2 regions of the Furfurilactobacillus rossiae genome follow, and region 2 is predicted to be linked to the other one. Evidence: riboswitches for the same ligand, from Rfam matches in the RefSeq annotation. Region 2 holds a riboswitch; the other holds the start of a gene.

Region 1 (8,198 bases), 940 kb from region 2:
AAATTTCATCGTTCGTTTATTCCTCCGACACCACAGCCCAGTGATTAAGCGGACCATGACCGTGGCCCACTTTGATGCCTTGTGCAATCGTCGCACTTACATAGGCTTTGCCCGTCCGAATGGCCGTTTCAATGTCGCTACCCTTGGCTAATTCTGCAGTGATGCAGGCAGATAGCGTGTCGCCGGTACCGTGCGTATTGTGTGTATCAAAGCGCGGACTTCTCAGCCAAAACGACCGTCCGTTTTCAAGCAAAACAAAATCACTGGCCGTTGTCGGATCCGCCTCGTGACCGCCTTTGACCATCACGTTTTTGGCCCCCATCGCCTGTAATTGTTGTCCGGCGCGCTGCATGTCAGCATCATTTTCAATGGTTAACCCTGTTAGTGCCTCAGCTTCAGGAAGGTTCGGCGTCACAATGGTGGCTAACGGAATTAGTTCTTTTTTAACGGTATCAATAGCGTCTTCGGCCAATAATGGTGCACCACCTTTAGCGATCATCACTGGATCAACCGTGAGTGGACCAAAGTCATAACGGGTAAGATTTTCAACAACATTATGGACACGGATAGAGTCAGCGAGCATGCCAGTCTTACAAGCCTTGATGGCCAGATCAGCATCTAACGAAGCAAACTGTTCGTCAATAATTTTGGTTGGCAAAGCCATGAAGTCCTGCACACCCAAGGTATTTTGGGCTGTAATAGCCACCAAAACCGTCGTTGCAAAAACGTGTCGTTCTTGAATTGTTTTTAAATCGGCCTGCATGCCTGCCCCACCGCCAGAATCAGAACCTGCAATGGAAAGAGCCTGTGGAAATTGTGATGTCATCTGTTCTGTCATTATTCATCTACGACCTTATCTTTAAGATATGACGATAGCGTTTCCGCTGTCACTTGACTAAAACTATCCATCAAGGCGATACCAAACGAACCAGGCTGCATAAGTGTTAGATCAGCTTGGTTAACTGCCCATTGACCGGTTGCACCAAAAATGGCAGTACCAGTCACTGCGGCTGTCATCGCATTGGGCTCCACTGCTAAGTATGCAGCTAAAACGCTGCTAAGCATGTCTCCTGAACCAACGTGCGTCGCAAATAATGGTGTTCCGACATGAAGACTGACTGTCTGCTGACCATCGCTGATCCAATCGACAGCTCCGGTCATCACAGCAACACAATGATAATGCAGTGCCACAGCCTGAATAATGCGTTTAGGATCAGACACAGCACCCGTAGCGTCAATTCCCTTACTGTTAGATAAATCTCCTGACAATGCTGCCATTTCTCCTGCGTTTGCTCGAATAACTGTTGGTTGGATATTGGCTATTAGTCGATCAAACTGTTGGCGGCGGCTTGGTAACCCAACCGCTACCGGATCGATCACAACCGGCCGTTGATGCTGATTGGCCAGGCTGCCAACAGTCACCATTTGGCCAATTTGATCAGGCGTCCAAGTACCTAAATTTAACGCAACTGCGCCAGCAATCCCCACCAAATCGCCGGCCTCTTCCTTAGCTTTTGACATAATGGGAGAAGCACCGATAGCGTTAACGGCGTTTGCCACTTCCGCAATCGTGACACTGTTAGCAACAGTAAAGACAACAGGGTTAGTTTTCCGGATGGTTTCCAATAAAGACAAGTTCATTGTGATCCTCCAATTCGATAATGGTGTCAAACAGTAACTAATATTGATGATGCTGATCAGAAACTCAATAAATAGACAGCGACGTTAAACGGCAACAAAAAAGGCACTGAACCATAGGAAAAAGGTTCAGTGCCTAAAAAACAATCACACACTGGCCACTTTCCTTCGCAAGTCTCAACTTACAGGTTCGAAGGGTCCGATATCTATCGTCTCAGTTCAGCAATTGCCGAACACCCCTAGTGGAATAGTTTACGTGACATTATTTTAGCATACTCGGTATTCTAATTAGAAGTAAGATTACGTTTATTAACATTAGTCAGTTGTTTTTGAGATCGGTTCAGCTGTCTTCCATTTCTTATCAATAAAGGCTTCACGGCCGCCACTCTCCTGCATTGCATAACGCAACGGATTCTTTTTATAGAAATCCTGATGGTAATCTTCCGCCGGATAAAACGGTTTGGCATCTTCAATTTGCGTCACAATTGGTGCATCAAAACGACCGGATTCAGCTAGTGCCTTTTTGGAAGCCTCTGCAATTCGACGTTGTGTCTCATCTTTGACAAAAATAACGGGACGATAACTATCACCACGATCCTGGAATTGACCCATCGCATCTGTGGGGTCCGTTTGTTGCCAATAGATTTGAACCAGTTTGTCGTAGGACATTACTTCTGGGTCAAACCAAATTTTAACTGCTTCTGTATGCCCAGTTGTATGGCTACATACCTGTTCATATGTTGGATTAGGCACATGTCCACCGGTATAACCTGATACCACCTTATTGATGCCAGCTACCGTTTCAAACGGCTTGACCATACACCAAAAACAACCACCTGCAAAAATTGCCGTCTCTTCTGCCATTTAATGCGCCTCCATCACTATTATTAAACCTGCTTAACGTTTGGGAACAGTTTAGCATATTTTTCGTAACCATTGCGTGTCAATTCGTCTGCCGGAATAAACTTCAGAGCCGCCGAGTTAATGCAGTAGCGAAGTCCGCCCTCTGTTTGAGGTCCGTCCGTGAACACGTGACCCAAGTGAGAATCCGCTTCCTTACTGCGGACTTCTGTTCTTTCCATGCCCAATGATTGGTCACGATGCTCCGCTAACGTTCCTTTCGTTATCGGATGTGTGAATGACGGCCAGCCACAACCGGCATCATATTTATCCGTTGAGGAAAATAACGGTTCACCACTGACAATATCAACGTAAATGCCATCTTGATAGAAGGCGTCATACTTACCAGAAAACGGCCGTTCGGTGGCGGCTTCCTGGGTAACGGCGTATGCTTCTGGACTTAATCTATCAATGTTTGCTTGTTTGTCTTTTGCCAATTGTCAGGTCTCCTTCTCCTTGTAAATCAACATTGCCGGGTGCTGATGATGTTTGTGCGACTATTCTGCTGTTGAACCAGACATCACCCTGATTTGAACGTTTGGATCCAGCTGTTCACTATCACCAGTTAGTTGTAAGGTGTTAAATGTTGTATTTTCTGTTAATTGCATGTGTTCGGACATATAAGTCTTACTGTAGCCTTTTACAGCCACAGGGCCTAGATCTGAATCAATCATAGCGTCATAGTCCGGTGTCAGTGCATCCTTGTCGACAATGATCAGATCAAACGACGTATCCAGTGAGCAATAGCCGACGTTTGAAAACGGCCCGACACCATCGTCAAAACTGAGTAATAAACGTTGATTCGGGCCCATAACGGCCGCAATTTTAGTTTTAGCATCTGATGACATGGATAATTTCATAGTGACCCTCCTTATAGATCAAAAGAATGTATCTCGTACACAATTAAATTGTGTCTTGCGTACTTAACGATACCTTTATTCTCCGCAAAATAGAGAATAACGCAAGCATTCTGCTCAAACCGAAAAGAACAGTATCTCTATCACTTTGCATTTGTCTTAGGAAACAGCTGTGACATAAGTCCGATTTGAGAACGAACATTAACATAAAACTCGGGATAACTTATTCCTGATAAACACTTGACTTTAGGTAGAAAAACTGACCTATTCCCTGGCTTGGGGAATGGGTCAGTTTTGGATTAAGCGGCATTCTCAGGACTTTGGAGCGTAATATTTCTCACACTATTATGTCGCTCATATTAGTTTGACCGTGCTGATTGACTGGCTGATGCATCAACAACAACCTCAACGTTATCATCGATCTGTTCACCCTCGTCAGATAGCTTAATTGTGTGCATAAGGCGGTTAAACGTCGCATGCAACTGTTTACCAAGGAATCGACCAGAATAGTCTTTATAGCGCACAGAGCCTAAATTAGAGGGAATCAATGCTTGATAATCATCGACATTTGCATCTTTGCCCACAACTACGAGCTGAAACGACACTTGGAGTGCTACCAGACCATGGTGTGAGTACGGGCCGACACCATCATCGTAGCTTAATAATAATTGATTTTCATCGATAAGTAAGGGCTTTAATTGAGCCACAACTTCGTCATCAAACGTTAATTCGTGTTCTTCTGCCATTGTTAACGCCTCCATTCAGTTTCTTATACGTATATTATTCGCTGTGGGCTGATGTGAGACAACTATTTATACTTATTATCCGTAGTGGCTCGATAAAAAAAACGTCTACATACACTGTAAACGTCTTTATTAAATCGCTTATTTAAATTGGTCTTGCAATGGTGGAACCACTTGTTTCTTACGTGAAACAACACCTGGTAAACTGGCCGTGTTATTGGTTAACGTTGTGTTAAACGCCTTTTCAACAACATCAGTTGGTTCGCCCCATACTAACAAGCGCGAGTCGCTGTCCAAGATGTTGGTAACCAAGACAAGGAACAGGTCATAACCTTTTTCCTTAGCATCGGCTGCCATGGCTGCTTCCAGCTTGTCCTGACGAGCAAAGACTTCGTCCAAGTCAACTGTGTTGATTTGGTCAATGCGAATGTTTTTACCACCCATTTCGAATGATTTTGCATCTTGTTCGATCAATTCGGCTTCGCTCTTAGAAGATAGGTTAGTACCAGCTTTAAGTTCTTCCAAACCGTATGTCTTGTAATCAACATCAGCAATTTCAGCTAATGCAATGACAGCGGCCTTATCGTCATCCGTTGTGGTTGGTGACTTCAGTAGAAGTGTGTCTGAGATAATCGCAGACAACATCAAGCCAGCCAATTGTGCCGGAATTTCAATTTTGTATTCATCAAACATCTTCATCAGAATCGTACTTGTACAACCAACTGGTTCTGCACGATAGAAAAGTGGTGATGAGGTTGAGAAGTTGGCGATGCGGTGATGGTCAACAACGTGGGTAACTGTAACATCTTCAATGTCAGAAACACTTTGTTGATGTTCGTTATGGTCAACTAACATAACTGAATCAACTTCGTCACTGGCCTTAGTGATCACCCGTGGTGTTGGTTCGTCAAAGTAGTTTAAAACAAATTGTGTTTCTTCGTTTGGTTCGCCTAAAGCAACTGCTTCAGTATCATACCCAAGTTTGTTTTGTAAGTATGAATATGCCTTTGCAGCAACAATTGCGTCAGTGTCAGGGCTTTGGTGTCCAAAAACCAATTCCTTACTCATTAATCTTTTGCTCCTTCGTCATGGTGGTTAACACCATATTTTTGATCATGAATTTGAGTCAGCCGCGAAATGTAATCATCGGCTTCCAAGTATGAATCAAACGCATCGAGTAAACGACCCACACGAGGAATCTCATCTTTATCTTTACGGAAAACGAACGCTAAGTCAAATTTAATTCCAGGTTCAAACTGAGCAGCGTGTAAATTGCTGTCAGCTCCCATAGCAATAATATAACTATTTGGCAGTGCTGTGTAGGCCCCAGTTTCAGCACTGAATTGATAAATTTGATCAGGCGTTGTGAAACGGGCTACCGCATTAGGTAAGTCAACCATGGCGTTTTTGTAATTTTCACGTAAAACCTGGTCTAAATAATATTCACGTGGGTATGTGACCCAGACATTGTTAAGGGTATCTTTCAAACGAATTTTTTTTCGTTTAGCCATTTTTTCATCGTTATGAATGAACAATAGATCTTCAGTGATGATTTTCTTTGAACGGTATGGCTTCCAGTTTTTAATGCTGTCATCTGGCAAATACATAATCGCTAGATCAATGCGATTGTTCTCCAAGCGATCCCAGATTTCCTTCCGCGTCAACATGTGGAAGTTGATGGTAACGTCAGGGTTTTCTTTGTAGTACTGAATGGCAAAATCTTCGAACACAGAATATTCAACGGAAGCTAATAGTCCGATGTTGATTTCGCCAGATTCAGCAGACGTTGATTGCTGAATCTCATCTGTTGCTTGGTTCAATACTTCATAAATTTCGTGTGTTGCACTAAGCATGGTGTTACCAGCTTCTGACAAACGTAATTTTTTTCCGACTGAATAAAATAATGGTGCGCCCACTGTTCGTTCAAGTTTTTTAATTTGTTGCGTTAATGCAGGCTGTGTAATCCCAAGAATTTGGGCTGCCTGTGTATAATTCATTGTTTCTGCCAGTTGTAAAAAGTAGGTCAATGTTTTCGAAGAAAAGATAGTCTCCTGTTTGCTTTTCATTATCCAGCCGCCTTTCAAATTGATCATCTATTATAAACAAAATCTTTTCGATACGATAATTGTACGCAATAGAAGTCTGTTTACGCAAGCATTAAAACTGAATTCATCATTATTTTTAAATAATGCAAAATGATTTTATGTGTTTGTCCTGCAGTCATATTGGTACAGTGATAATCATACGCACTCCGATTCACTAATGCAATGGGAATGCTTGCTCGCAAATCCTATAATGGAACGCAAAAAGCATAATGGCCGTTAACTTTTGAGTCAACGAATCATTATGCTTAATTTTCGGTGGTATAGCTAGTTGATAAGCCGCCTGTTGTTTTTTTAGGCTAATTAAGAATTAGTGTCTGTTCCTTATGCCGCAGTGATGTCGGCACACCTTCAGTATCAATATCAATCACAAATGAGCCATTTGAATAACGTGCATTACGTTCATGTTCAGCAGGCAAAATGTCATGACGAATACCACGGCTTGTAACCACTTCAACTGGGGCCACACTGTCATGAGCAACCGCAATAAAAGCAACGATTTCATGCGGGTTAGCCTTGAGCTCCCGCAGGCATAGAACACCTTTACGAGCACGACTTGTAACCGGCACTTCACTAATGGCCATTTTCTTCAAGGCACCGCGCTGAGTAACAATGATGGCATCATCGGAGTCTTTAACCAGTTGCATATTGACAACAATGTCATCGCCACGCAGATCCATCGACTTGGCACCACTGGTTCGTGCACCATTGGTTGGTACTTCGGCCAAGTCATAACGTAGTCCAAGGCCATTACGTGACATTAACATAACCGTCAACGGATCGCTTGAATCAACATATGTGATATCAACGACTTGATCATCCGGTTGCTTGAACTTTTCAAAGACACTAGCTCGTTTCCTGTACGTTCGCCCTGGTAACAGATCCATGAAGGCTGTCTGTTTGATGAGCCCATGAGCAGTAGCAATAACAAAATTACCTGGCTCTTCCAAACTGCTGAATGTAAAGGCAGCGATAAGCTCTTCATCATCTGCTAGGCCAATTGATTGGGAAATGTGCTCCCCAGTATCTTTCCACCGAGCATCAGTAACCTCGTGAATCGGACGGTAAATCAGGTTTCCTTTGCTGGTAAACATAAATAAATGATCCAGCGTAGAAACTTGCTTCAGCAAGATCGGGTAGTCCTCTTCTTTGAGACCGTTGTCGTTTTCAGAAGAGGCTTGGTAAGACCTTGGTGAACTTCGTTTGATATAGCCATCATGTGAAACCATTAAAACAACGGTTTCATCGGCAACCATAACAGTTCGATCCACCTTAAGTTCTTCAATTTGGTTCTCGATTTGAGTCAACCGTGGTGACCCAAATTGCTTTTTGACATCCTGCATCTGTGTGCGCATCACTTTGCGCAGCGATGCGTCATTGGCCAAGATGTCTTCAAGTTTTTCAATCTGAGCGTCCAGTTCCGCATGTTCACGACGCAACTCAGTTACATCGGTATTAGTCAAACGATATAACTGTAACGTCACAATTGCTTCCGCCTGAGGATCAGTAAAGTCATACTTATCCATCAAGTTTTGCTTGGCATCTTTACGGTTTTTACTTCCACGAATAGTCTGAATTACTTCATCCAAGATGGATAAGGCTTTAATCAAACCATCAACAATATGTTGACGCTTTTTTGCCTTGTTCAGATCATACTGCGTCCGTTTGGTAATTACCTCACGTTGAAAGTCAATGTACGCCTGCAATGCTGTTTTTAAGCCAACTCGTTCCGGCCGCATGTTATGAATAGCAACCATGTTGAAATTATAGGTGATCTGCAAATCAGTGTTTTTCAACAAATAATTCAAAATTCCCTGTGCATCTGCATCAGCTTTTAACTCGACGGCAATGGTCAGTCCCTGTCGATCAGATTCGTCACGTACTTCAACGATTCCCTCGACCTTTTTCATAATCCGGATCTCATCCATTTTTTTAACAAGCAGTGCTTTATTGACTTC
Region 2 (8,198 bases):
TGCTATTTAAGCGGACTGAATAAAATTGCCTGTAACCCAACAATACTAATCACCGTTACGACATAATTCCACCAGGGAATCCGAATAACGGTCCGGTGTGTGCGTGGGGCATTCTCGGTAAAACCGTGTGACGTCATGGCTTCAGCGAGATTCTCCGACCAGTTAAGAGCGGCGACGATTGACTTGAAAAGCAACTGTGGTGACCAGAAGTGAAGATCGATGCCACGCATTTGTGCGCTGGCACGGATGATTTTAACTTCACTGCGAATCTTTGGCACAAAGTTAAAGGCACCAAGCATGCCATAGACAAACGTTGTGGGAATGTGTGCGTTTTGCTCAAGTGAGGCTAGCGTCTTTTCTGTTGTTGTGGAGAGGGTGAATAATCCGCCAAGAAAAGCATACGCATAAATCCGCGTTGCCATTACCCAGGCAAAATGGACGCTCTGAACCGTTGAAAAGTACCGGATGGAGAACCAGATGCCGACTGCTGGAATTAAGGGAACAAGCAGCAATCGAACATAAGAGAGAAGCGGTGCACGATGCCACAACATGACCAAAACAGAAATAGCGATGATAACGACGTTTGCCCAAATGACTGAAGTGAAGGAGATTTCTACACCGACAAAGAGTACAAGACATAATAAAATTGTTGGATTCATAGGCGTGCCTCGTAACTAAGTTGATGGTTGTTCAGATGAAGATGATAGTCTGCATATTGACTGACATCAGTGAGTTGATGTGTAATCATCAACACTGTATGATGCTCTTCCGTTACAGCATGGCGTAATAGTTTAAGGATGGTGTGAGCGGAAACCAAGTCTAGCCCAGTCAGCGGTTCATCTAACAACAGTGTGGGGACATCCATAATCAACATCAGTAAGACCTGTAATTTTTTCTTTTGCCCTTCGCTTAATGAGTACACGACCTGATCATCGCGACCAGATAAATCTAGTGAAGCCAATGTCGCGTTAATACGATTTTGCGTCCAAGCTGCGGTTTGCTGATATTTAAGGCTGAGCGCAATTTCTTCCGCTACAGTAATGGTTAGAAACTGACTTGCGGCTTGTTGAAAGACGAGGGCAACGTATTGTGCGTATTTTCGAGCGCGCAATTTGCTGATTTCCTGTCCTTGCCATTGGAGAGAACCGGTGTAAGTTTGCAATTTTACCAGTGCATCAAACAGTGTTGACTTGCCCGTGCCGTTTGCGCCAGTGAGCACAACGAATTTGCCTTGGGGGATGTTCAGGCTGGCATCGTTAATGAGTGGTGCTTGGTGGCCCACTGTGAAGCCATCTAGTGTGAACTCAGGCGATAGTTCAGCGGCTGGTAGGGCAATGGGCGCAGGCTGATGTTGGCGTTGTTCAAAAGCGGCGAATCTTGTCTGTGCCTCACCGGAGTCAGCTTGATGGACTTGGTGACGTTCACCGTCAAAAATATACAGTTGATCAATGAGTGGTTCATAATCGGATAAATCGTGATCTGCGACAATGATTGTTTTGTGGTATTTTTTCACTAATGTGGTCAGTTGCGTTAACAGAAATAAACGGGCATCTGGGTCAATGTTAGCAAACGGCTCATCTAGTAAGATGACCTCAGCGTTCAGCGCAACAATCACAGCTAGGGAGACCTTTTGTTGCTCTCCACCGGATAATGAGGTGAACTTTCGGTCAGCGAAATCCGTGACGCCAGCAAAATCCAGTGCGTCATTAACCTGAGCGTCCATTTTATCAGCGGGAACTTGCAAATTCTCGAGTGTAAAAATTAACTCATTGCGTGGCGTTTCCATCGCAAATTGTTGACTGGGATTTTGAAACATCATCGCTACGAGTTGAGCACGTTTGGAAGCTGGCAAATCTACTACCGGCTGATCATTAACCGTGATAGTTCCGGTCGCTTCGCCCATAAATGCGGGATATAATCCGGCAATCAGTTTGAGCAGCGTGGATTTCCCAGTGCCAGACGGCCCCGTCAACAGGTTAAAGGTACCGCCATCAAACGCTAAGTTTTGGTGCTCGATGACAGGCGGTAATGTGGGTTCATAGTGAAATGTAACATCGTTCAAATTAATCTTTGACATGCAGACAAGCTCTTTTTCTTAAGAATTAGCGGTGCTTATTAAGCGTGACGACGGTCCAATAAATGTGACCGGTCAAGCAACTTTGTGACTGCAGAAACCAGCAGGGCGCCGAAGACCCACATGGAAATGAAGCGGGTGATGAACAAGGCGACAATCATCCACGGGTGATAAGCGGCGTAACCGGAACGGACCAAGTCCCAAGCAAACGTCACGATCGCGGTCGTCAGGGCAGATAGCGATAAACTCGCCATGTCATAACGGCGGTACAGGGTGAACGTAAATCCAAGTTCCGACCCGAAACCTTGAACAAAACCAGAAATCAGTGTACTTGGGCCCCATTGACCCCCGATAATGGCTTCAACGGCTGAGGCGAGAAGCTCGCCAATCGTTGCTGCACCAACCTTTTGCAACATGAATGCTGCCAGCGGACCGGCCATCGTCCACAGGCCCAACAGAATGTCGTTTGCAAACGGCGCCATACCAAGTGGCGTTAGGGCTAGTGTCAGTCCGTTGTACAGAAAGCCTGTGACAAAGAAAATAATCCCCATAAAAATGGATGTAATGGTGATCAAAATGACATCGCGTAAATGCCACCGGTTAGAATGTGCTGCTTTTTGTTGCATTGCCTTTCCCTCCGTGTTGAGGATGCTGCTTGCCCGCAAAATAACCCGATGATTGCAAAAAAAGACCTCTCACAATCGTCGAGCCTGATGTGAGAGGTCGTATTTCCGTATTGAAAATAACCCGTTTTTACACGGATTCCGGTTACGTATCTCCCTTCGCCGGTATTAACCGGATCAGGTTCAATGGGTTTTATCTCAGCCAAATGGCACCCCAGATATAATGTTATTACGCAATTATCTTAGCTGAAACCGGTTCATATTTCAAATGAAACCTTAGTGAGAAGTCAGCGACCGACGTTTAAAAATACGCTTAAGTTTAGTCAGCAAACAAACGTAGCTCTTAATTAGCGTGAGCGGCGAACGGCTAAAATGGCTCCACCGATGATTGGCACAATAATGATGCCGGCAATCATTTCCGCAATTCCATTGACGCCAACCAGTGATAATAAAATCCACGTGAAGGTGCCACTGTGCGGAATACCAGGAAAGTAGATGTGGAACATTACGATGGTAATCCATGAGAAAATAACAACTAACGCCGTATTGGTAAATGAAGCCATGAAGCCTGACAAAGTTAATGCCCAACCACGATGTTGTCGTTTGACCGCCAATTCTTGAAAAATGTACCCAACGACGATTCCAATCATTACTCGTGGCAAAATCGCGGTGACAGGATTACGAAATAGGAAGGCACCAAGGTTGTAGACTGTCGTCCAAGCCTGAATGAGTGACGCTAGACCCCAGACGCCACCGATAAGGCCGCCCCACCATGGGCCCATGACAATTGCGGCAATCGCGACGGTAAATTGAATGATTGAAATTTGAATGCCCAGTGCAGTGAGTCCCAAGGGAATGTAACCTAAAAAGGGTACCAAAACCTGAACAATGATAATCGCAATAAACAACGCAGCCAACACAAGGTTGCGGGTATTTGTGCTTGAACTTGATTTCATATGGTTAGCCTCTCGGATAAAAGTTTAGTCCTCAATCGTGGATGAACAGTCTAGTCGAGCAGGACACGAATGCCCATGACGATGTTATAAAACCACAATACTAATGACGCAAGACCAAATGCTCCGATAAAAAGGAGTGTTAACCAACCCATCCCAGCGTTTGGTCCGATGGTTAGTCCGTAAACAGCCACGAAGAAGAAAATTCCGAAAGCCATCAATGTTGGCAATAACTGTGTCCAGAAGGCACGTGCGGCATGTGTTGTTACATCGCGTTGTCCAGCGGCTGCAATCCAAACGACTAGTGGAAATAAAACGGGTAGAAATAGAATGCTTAGGTAACTGAGGGCACTTAAAATTTTATGTGTCATGATACCTCTCCTGTATTGATAAAATTAATACTTTTATTTTACGCTATCCCGTTTGATCACGCCAAAAGTTTTGTTCAGAATCGGCCGTCTACGAGATAGTGTGAACGGTTGTCGATATTGATACGCTCCGCCGTGGGACCGTCCGCAACCTAAATTCGGGCACACTCCCGAATTAACGTTACTTTCACGGCTCGGTATCAATATTAACGCCTATGTCTAACGTGATCGAAATTTCCGCATGAACAGCATTTACTCTCAAACGATGTTTTGTACGCATTATTTCATTGGTATTTTAGCGCTTCACTAGTGGAGTGAAGCTGATTGAAAACAGAGTTCCGTGTCGACAACACTTAGCGGCATGAACTGGGCCGCTTAGTGTTGTGGGACGACTTCTGAGACGAACTGTGGCTCAGAATCGAAGGTGAAAACTGCTGGTTTTGCAGGTTGAACCTGGTCCCATGGAACGGCGATTCCAATCGGCGTAAGGGCAGTGATCTGTTTAAAGCTACAGGTTCACAGGAAGATGTGTGAGACAAAACGACTCCGCCAATTGAGGGGGAGTCGTTTCGGATATTTAATATCGCACAAGGCGATGTTAGTTAATTTTAGTGTTTGGCGAACAAGTTGGTTAACAAGTCCATGAAGTGGGCGAGGTAACGGTCCTTGTCGACATCCACAGCAACCTTCATGTTGGTTGTTGGGTCGTTCAAACGTGCAGTGTCACCGATTGTACGGCCAACATCGGCAGGGTTAGCTGGGTCATCATGGGTAACTTTCATGTTCAAATCGATCAACTTAGCATAGCTAGGATCGATGGCAACACCAACGGCCAATGGGTCATGAATGGCACAACCGTTTTTGTCGATGTCCAAGTTGTAGTAGGCGTCGATGTAGTAGTCGGTGATGTCGGCATACTTTTCACCAGCAACCGTACCTAAGTCACGCCATTGTTGTGTTTCCTTCTTTGTTAACAGCGTCCGCAGGGTAACATCTAAGCCAACCATGGTTGACTTCAATGGTGAACGGAAGACACGGTCGGCAGCGGCTGAATCTTGGTTAATGTTAGCTTCTGTGAAGGCTGTAACGTTACCAGGAACCGTCAAAGCACCACCCATAAAGGTCATGTTACCAATTAACTTAGCGATTTCAGGGTCTTTAGTGATGGCTGCATCCAAGTTGGTTTGTGGGCCAGTTGGAACCAAAATTAAGTTGTCACCGTATTTATGAGCAGCATCGATGATGAAATCAACCGCGCCTTCAGATTCAACGGCACGTTTGGCCTTTGGCACCTTAACTTCACCGATTCCGTTGACACCGTGAATCTTTTGACTGATTTCCATCACGTCAAAGTGATCCGTGGTGCTTGAGTGTGATTCACCCAAGAAGACAGGCACATCAGTGGCACCCAATAATTCCAATAGGTCCAGTGAATTTTCAGCTGATTTATCAACCAGTACGTTTCCGTATGATGAAACGATCCCAATCAGATCAACTTCTGGTGAAGCAACCGCATAAGCAATAGCCAGGGCATCGTCAACACCAGTGTCCAAATCAAGAATCATTTTCTTTGTAGCCATCTTGTAACCCCCGAAAAATAAGATTTAACACTGTGAAAGTGTCTATTTACACTCTCAATAATAGACGAATGAAAGCCCTTACTCAAGTCCTACCGTTCATTTCTCATTTTCTTATTAAGTTAGTCCAGGCCAAATGCGAATAGACCAGTGACAAGGTTAATCAATATCAGTAGCAGGGATAGCGGTTGGTAGCTGGCTTTTGATGGTCTGAACCATTTGCTCAACAGTGGCAGGGTGCCAATTTTTACGGAACAATAGCTGAATGTGTAGTTTCGTGGGAATGTTCGGAGTTAAACGTTTTAGCAGTCCATTTGCTAATTCGTCCTGGATTACGAAATCTGGTAGAAAACTGAAGCCCAGACCAGCGCTTACGGTTTGCTTGATGGCTGCCAAACTCCAGACTTCCATCGTTTGAATATGTGTCTCGGAATATTGTTGACGGCGATACTGTTCAAACGCCCGTCGGTAGCCACACTGTTTTTCATTGATAACGAAGTGAGCTTGCGGTTGTGCCAATATAGCTTCCAGTGTGGTCGGCGCATCTCTGGCCGCAACGAGCGAACAGCGTTGTTCGCCTAAGTCGATGACTGATAATTGTGGATCTGGCTTAAATAATGGCCACAGCATTAGGGCAACGTCGGCCTGGTCGGATAGTAACAGTTTGCGGTTTTGAACACAGGTTGCATTGTTAATGGTGAGATCAACGAGGGGATTGTGTGCGGCAAAACTTTGCAGGATCGGATTCAAACCGTACAACATTAACGATTCCGGGACCGACAAACGCAGTGAGCTACTCAGTTGATGTGGTGTTGCCAAGTCGGTGACTTGTTGATAGCTCGCTAAAATAGCGTCAGCAAGGGGAACCAGTCGTTTGCCAGCTGGGGATAAACGTAGTGTCTTACCACGAAAAAGAAAGGGGGGTTCGCCGATGACACTCGCCAGTCGTTTCATTTGCGCAGTAATTGTTGATTGCGTGTAATTAAGTTCGGTAGCGGCAGCCGAATAACTTCCGGTCGCCAAAATGATTTTAAATGTTCGAAAGTACTGAATATCCATAAGTATTGCCTCCAGCGGTGACATGAAAGAGAACTATCACTTTTTTGTCCTTTTAATGTGATTCAATATTTTCAATAGTTTAGTTTAAAAAGTTCAATTTTTATGAACACTAATTTGTTCTTATACTAAATAAAAAGAGAACGTTGCACAAGTTGGAGGCAATTTAGAATGGAAAAAATAATTGATACACAAAATCTGCACATGGCCGTTAACATCAGTGGTCCTAGTGATGGCCAGCCATTGATATTACTCCACGGCTGGCCGGATAGTTGGCACACTTGGGATGCAATGCTGCCGATATTACATCAAGCAGGTTACAAGACGTTTGTTCCGTCACTGCGGGGATTTGGCCACACTTGCTTTCGACATGAACAAACGCGCCGGACCGGTAGCTTTTTCGCATTGGCTCAAGATATTAAGGATTTGATCGATGTACTGCAATTGGGGCAAGTGCGGTTGATTGGTCAAGACTGGGGCGCGTTTACAGCGTTAATGATGAGCAACCTATGGGGGACGGCCATTGTTCGCAGTAGTGTAGTCCTCGCAGAGGGGTGGCAAACGTTTGGAAACCTATCCCTAGATCAAATTCAAAATTTCTGGTATCAGTGGTTCATGACAACGGAACAGGGTGAGCGTTACGTGTGCAATCATCCATTAACATTTGCCGAACACATGTGGCAATCGTGGAGTCCACAATATGAACTAACTGATGCGGATCACGCTGATTTTGAAGAAACATTTGCCAATCCAGATTGGGCAGCGGTGACGCTCGATATGTATCGGTCTCGCTGGGGGTATGCACCGACGGATGGGAATTACGCACCGTTAGCTGAACGGGTACAACGAAATGATCGAATTGCAGTGCCAACGTTAAACATAATCGGTCGGGCCGATGGTTGCACTGATTATCACCAAGCTAGTTCAATGGCATCGTTTATGGATGGCCCATTCAAACAGGAATTGTGGCCGCAAGCAGGACACTTTCTCCAACGAGAACAACCCACGCGAGTCGCCAATGAAGCCATTCAGTGGTTTGAACACACTAAATAACGTAACTAGAAAATGACGCTGTGACAAAATAACAAAATAATCATAGCCAATAAAAAAGATGGACGCGCTTGTCGAAAACCATAATAATGGAGAGGCAATTGACAAGGTGGGACATTCATCATGATGACAGTGATTTTGAGTTTACTATTATTAATTTATTTTATCCGTGGTCAGTTTGGGTTTGAACGCCCTAAACGCTGGCGATACTGGTTAATTCCGATTTTTTCATTAATTATGTTTGGCGTGACGTTTAAATATAGCGGCGTCAACGTTATCATCGCGTTGGGGATGTTGATACTTGGTACCGTAATAGGTGTGTATCAAGGCCAATTTGCCACGATTCGTCCGATAAAAAAGTCAAATTTAGAAGATCGCGTGGAAGTACGTGGTGGGCTTCACTACCTCATCGGGTGGGCGTTGATTTTAGCGATTCAAGTGGTTGCTGAAGCGATTCTGAAACACGAGGAACTTGCCATTGTGGCGGTGTCTAAGGA

The links. Region 2 has a riboswitch for thiamine pyrophosphate ahead of LROSL1_RS11410 (ECF transporter S component). Riboswitches for the same ligand answer to the same signal wherever they lie in the genome.
Region 1: another riboswitch for thiamine pyrophosphate. It lies ahead of thiM (hydroxyethylthiazole kinase); the one in region 2 lies ahead of LROSL1_RS11410 (ECF transporter S component).

The regions. Positions count from the first base shown of each region.
Region 1 covers NZ_CP040586.1:1,408,981-1,417,178, forward strand. The annotation lists gene thiE (thiamine phosphate synthase) at 1-9, opposite strand, end outside; gene thiD (bifunctional hydroxymethylpyrimidine kinase/phosphomethylpyrimidine kinase) at 17-826, opposite strand; gene thiM (hydroxyethylthiazole kinase) at 838-1,641, opposite strand; TPP riboswitch at 1,785-1,889, opposite strand; gene msrA (peptide-methionine (S)-S-oxide reductase MsrA) at 1,954-2,502, opposite strand; gene msrB (peptide-methionine (R)-S-oxide reductase MsrB) at 2,526-2,975, opposite strand; gene LROSL1_RS06750 (iron-sulfur cluster biosynthesis family protein) at 3,036-3,398, opposite strand; gene LROSL1_RS06755 (iron-sulfur cluster biosynthesis family protein) at 3,755-4,141, opposite strand; gene LROSL1_RS06760 (manganese-dependent inorganic pyrophosphatase) at 4,280-5,206, opposite strand; gene LROSL1_RS06765 (LysR family transcriptional regulator) at 5,206-6,204, opposite strand; gene parC (DNA topoisomerase IV subunit A) at 6,540-8,198, opposite strand, start outside.
Region 2 covers NZ_CP040586.1:2,347,735-2,355,932, reverse strand. The annotation lists gene LROSL1_RS11420 (energy-coupling factor transporter transmembrane component T family protein) at 3-659, opposite strand; gene LROSL1_RS11415 (ABC transporter ATP-binding protein) at 656-2,077, opposite strand; gene LROSL1_RS11410 (ECF transporter S component) at 2,116-2,700, opposite strand; TPP riboswitch at 2,835-2,924, opposite strand; gene LROSL1_RS11405 (ECF transporter S component) at 3,045-3,653, opposite strand; gene LROSL1_RS11400 (DUF4870 domain-containing protein) at 3,704-4,021, opposite strand; gene LROSL1_RS11395 (nucleoside hydrolase) at 4,627-5,598, opposite strand; gene LROSL1_RS11390 (LysR family transcriptional regulator) at 5,755-6,654, opposite strand; gene LROSL1_RS11385 (alpha/beta fold hydrolase) at 6,823-7,704, shown strand; gene LROSL1_RS11380 (hypothetical protein) at 7,825-8,198, shown strand, end outside.